2 regions of the Micromonospora polyrhachis genome follow, and region 2 is predicted to be linked to the other one. Evidence: riboswitches for the same ligand, from Rfam matches in the RefSeq annotation. Region 2 holds a riboswitch; the other holds the start of a gene.
The links. A riboswitch is a leader RNA that binds a small molecule or an ion and turns the genes downstream of it on or off. The one in region 2 is predicted to bind cyclic di-AMP.
Positions count from the first base shown of each region.

Region 1: it holds a riboswitch for cyclic di-AMP, as region 2 does, so the genes downstream of both, FHR38_RS09460 (hypothetical protein) here and FHR38_RS17755 (coiled-coil domain-containing protein) in region 2, are expected to answer to the same signal.

Region 1 is NZ_JACHJW010000001.1:2,279,897-2,282,086, forward strand. It holds gene FHR38_RS09455 (MFS transporter) at 1-529, opposite strand, end outside; cyclic di-AMP (ydaO/yuaA leader) riboswitch at 715-840, shown strand; gene FHR38_RS09460 (hypothetical protein) at 969-1,370, shown strand; gene FHR38_RS33750 (VldE C-terminal domain-containing protein) at 1,336-1,623, shown strand; gene glmM (phosphoglucosamine mutase) at 1,762-2,190, opposite strand, start outside.
Region 2 is NZ_JACHJW010000001.1:4,041,886-4,044,075, reverse strand. It holds gene FHR38_RS17760 (TatD family hydrolase) at 1-435, opposite strand, end outside; cyclic di-AMP (ydaO/yuaA leader) riboswitch at 708-842, shown strand; gene FHR38_RS17755 (coiled-coil domain-containing protein) at 847-1,848, shown strand; gene metG (methionine--tRNA ligase) at 2,012-2,190, opposite strand, start outside.

The DNA of each region.
Region 1 (2,190 bases), 1.8 Mb from region 2:
CCGACACGAGGAACGAGGCGGCGTCGACCAGCAGCACCCCGGTCGTGCCGAAGAACGGGAACAGCGCGGCGGCGAGTAGCGGCGCGCCCAGGTCCGCCGTGTTGGTGCCGAAGCCGAGGGTGGCGTTGGCCTCCTCGAGTTCGTCCCGCCGGACCAGCGCCGGCACCGCCGCCCGGGAGGCGGGCTGGAAGATCTGCCCGGCGACGGCCCGGGTCGCCACCAGGACCAGCAGCAGCGGCAGCGCGGGGAGGGACAGCGCGATCATCGCGACCACCGCGCCCTGCACGAGCTCACAGACGATCATCAGCCGTCGCCGGTCGAACCGGTCGGCGAGCGCCCCCGCGATCGGCGCGAGCAGTGACGGTGTGAAGTCGCCGGCGAGCAGCAGCGCCGCGACCGCGAGGCCCTGACCGGTCGAGTCGGCGACGTGCAGCAGCAACGCGATCATGCTGATCGAGTCACCGGCGAAGGACACGCACCGTGCGAGAAACAACACACGGAAGTCCCGGTTGCGGCGGAGCAGGCGCATGCGGACGCAGCGTAGGCGTCCGTCGCGCCGGGCTCATCGGATTTCCCATGGGATGTACGCGACGGGTGATCGACAAGGTGACCGCTGCCATGCGATTCACCGCCGACGATGTCGGGCAACTACGCTGCACCACCGGACGACCCCGTTCTCGGACATGCGCGACCGGTGACCAGCCGGTAGTCCGACCATGGTCTCCGCCTCGCGGCATCCCTCGGTGCCAGCGGCAACCGGGGTGAATCCGCACCAACGGTAGGGGCGCTGTTCCGTCCCGAGCCCGTCAGCCAACTCGGTAGGCGGCATCCGGAGCACGGCGAACATAACGCTCGGTACGGCCCTCGAAAGGCCAACCGCGACTGGATCGACGGCCGCCCCGGAGTACCGCGCGGGGGGCCTGCGCACCGCCTCCGCCCTGCTCGACAGCACCGACCCGGAGCGGCTCATGAGCCGGGCGATGCTGGTGAACACGATCAACCGGTACAACGACAAGACGCTCGGCGGGCTCAAGAAGCTCAAGGCCGACGCCGACGCGGCGAAGAAGTCGATCGACGCCGAGGTGGCCACCCAGACGGCCCGGGCCGACATCATGGGCAAGAAGGAGGACGCCGAGACGGCGCTCGCCAAGGCCGGCGGCAAGGCCACCGGCTACATGAGCGCGAATTCGCCCCTGGCCAAGCCCGCACCGCGCAACGCGGACGGCAGCGGGCCCAAGGAGAGCTGCACCATCGACGACCCGACCACCACGGGCTGCGTCACGCCGCGCATGATCCACTCGATGAAGGAGGCGCACGCCGCCGGCTTCAAGCGGTATTACTCCTGCTACCGGCCCCGGTGGGTCCCATGAGCACCCGAAGGGCCGTACGTGCGACTTCGCCGCCCGGGCCAACGGGTTCGGCGGTGACGCCACGGGTCAGGACAAGGTCTACGGCGGCAACCTCGCGGCGTTCTTCGTGCGCAACGCCAACACGCTCGGCGTGCTGTATGTCATCTGGCATCGCCAGGTGTGGACGTCGGCGGCGGGTTGGTACTACTACAGCGGCGCCGGCGACGACCCGTCCAGCGACAACACAAACCACGTGCATGATTCCGTGTACTAGGCCCCAACTCCGGCACCCACGACCGGTTTCCGCTGGAACCTGCCACGCGAGCGGGTTTTGGGAACGGTTGTTGCTACTGGCGCAGTGACAGACGTTCCCAACCCGGCAGTGGGGAGACGCGCTACCCGGCCCGGCGCGCTATGCCGAGGCGGGGCTGGCTCGACGTACCTCGTCGGCAATCCGCTCCGCCACCGTCTCGGCGAACTCCAGTGTGGCTGCCTCGACCATCACCCGGACCAGCGGCTCGGTGCCCGACGGGCGCAGCAGCACCCGTCCGGTCTCGCCCAGTTCCGCCTCGGCCTCGGCTGTCGCGGCGAGCACTGCCGGAGCACCGGCACCGATGGTCCGGTCACCGACCGGAACGTTGATCAGCACCTGTGGCAGCTTCGCGACCACGGCGGCGAGATCCGCCAGCGATCGGCCCGTCGCCGCCATCCGCGACATCAGTTGCAGGCCGGTCAGCACCCCGTCGCCGGTGGTGGCGTACTCCGACAGCACGATATGCCCGCTCTGCTCGCCGCCGAGCGCCAGCCCGGACGCCCGCAGCTCCTCCAGTACGTACCGGTC
Region 2 (2,190 bases):
CTCGCCGATACCGCGTACCCGCTCCTCGGCGGCGAGCGCCTCGATCTGGCGCAGCGCCTCGTCCAGGTCGGCGAGTCGGGGTGCCTCGTTGGGGTGCAGCGCGACGGTGGCGACCACCGCTCGATGTTGCCGGGCCACCTCGGCCCCCCAGCGGGACGAGGCCACGTCGACCCCGACCTGCACCAGTCGGTCGACCCCGACCCCGGCGGCCACCTCGATCATGGCGGCGACCGGGTCGCCCGATCCCGCCGCGAACGGGTCACCGGCACCGGCCGGGCCGCCGGTCACCCCGGCCTCGGCCACGGTGATGTCCAGGTGGGTGTGGCTGTCGATCACCGTACGGGGCAGCGGCTCGGGTGGGGACGGAAACTCCCCCGCCCGGCGCGCGGCGCGTTGGCGGCGGGACTCGGTTTGATCGCTCATCACCGTCAGCATCACATATCCAGGTACGCCATCCGGCGCAACCAGCCGGGAGCGGGCCCCTGCCGCCAATCGAGAACGGAACGTCGATGCCGTGTGTCCACTTCACACATTCGCCGACATTACGAAAGACCGATGTGTCAGCAGGCCGACACAGAGCGAGACGGTTACCGAAAGGCGCTGGCTGATAACGCTTTTCTCGCCGGTGCCGGCGAAATAGATGGCCTGCCGGGGTGTCGGGTAGGCTCGCTGGCGGCAATCGCCAGAAGGCACGTCATCGGGTGCCGGCGAGGCTGCCGCCTAATCGCCTGACCGGGCGAATCGGGGAACCGTGTTCGTGGGGTGAATCCGCAGTAAGCGGTAGGGGCCACTTCCGCCCCGAACCCGTCAGCTAACCCGATCGGCGGCCGACGGAAGGAAGGTATCTTGACCGCACCCCTGCGCGGTTGGCTGACGACGATCCTGGCGCTACTCACCGCCGTGGCCCTGGTGGCACCCGCCGAGCGGGCCTGGGCAGAACCCAACGAGACTCCCAACGAGACCGAGACGCCGCTGCTCCGCGACGTGATCGAGTCGACCAACCGGGGCTACATTCAGGCGAAGGCCAAGCTGGATCAGTCGAAGCGGCGGCAACAGGCTCTCAACCTCGAACTCCAAAAGGCCCAGGAGCGGCTCGACCTACTCGCCCCGCAGGTGGCTCAGATCGCGGCCCAGTCCTACCGCCAGGGCAAGATCGGCGCAATTGCCGTACTGCTGGAGAGTGACAGCCCCGACTCGTTCGTCGAGCGGGCGAGCCGGCTGGACGAGCTGAACCGGCTCAACGACCGGAAGCTGCGCGAACTCACCGAGGCCCGGGACATCGCCGAACGCGCCAAGGCCCAGCTCGACGCCGAGATCCTGGAGCAGAACAAGCAGCTGACCATCATGACGAAGCAGAAGAAGGAAGCGGAGAAGGCGCTCGCCCTGGTCGGCGGGATGAGCCTGACCAAGGGGTTCGTCACCGCGACCTCGCCGGTGGCCAAGGCCGCCCCGCGTACGGCCAGCGGCGACTGGCCGAGCGAGTCGTGCAACCAGGACGACCCGACGACCTCCGGCTGCATCACGCCACGCACGATGCACATGTACAAGGAGGTCAAGAAGGCCGGGTTCAACCGGTTCGTGGGCTGCTACCGCTCAGGTGGCCCGTACGAGCACCCGAAGGGCCGCGCCTGCGACTGGTCGTTGATCAACCGGGGCTTCGTCTCCGCACAGAACCAGGACCAGCGGATGTACGGCAACAACCTCACCGCGTTCCTGGTCCGTAACGCCGACCGCCTCGGTATCTACTACGTGATCTGGTACAAGCAGATCTGGATGCCGGCGACCGGCTGGAGCTCGTACAGTGGGGCGAGCGATCACACCGACCACGTACACGTGTCGATGCTTTGAGTCCCGGCCGGGCGCGGCGACCGCTGCCCTGCCGACGGTGGGACGGAACGAACGAAGGCGGCCCGGCCCTGGATGCTCCAGGACCGGGCCGCTTCCGTCGTGATCGGGCTCGTCGTCGGTCGCCTCGACGTGGTCGGGACCGATGTCACGATCGGGACCGACGTCAGCCGCCGAGCCGGGCCAGTTCCTCCTCGACGATCGACGGGTCGAGCTTGCGGAAGACCGGCTTCGGCGCGGCCAGCGGTCGACCCGCCTCCACCGGTACGGACTCCCAGCGTGCGCCGACCGTGTAGTCCCCGGTCAGCACCGGGTACGCCGGCCCTCCGTCGAGATCCTCGACCT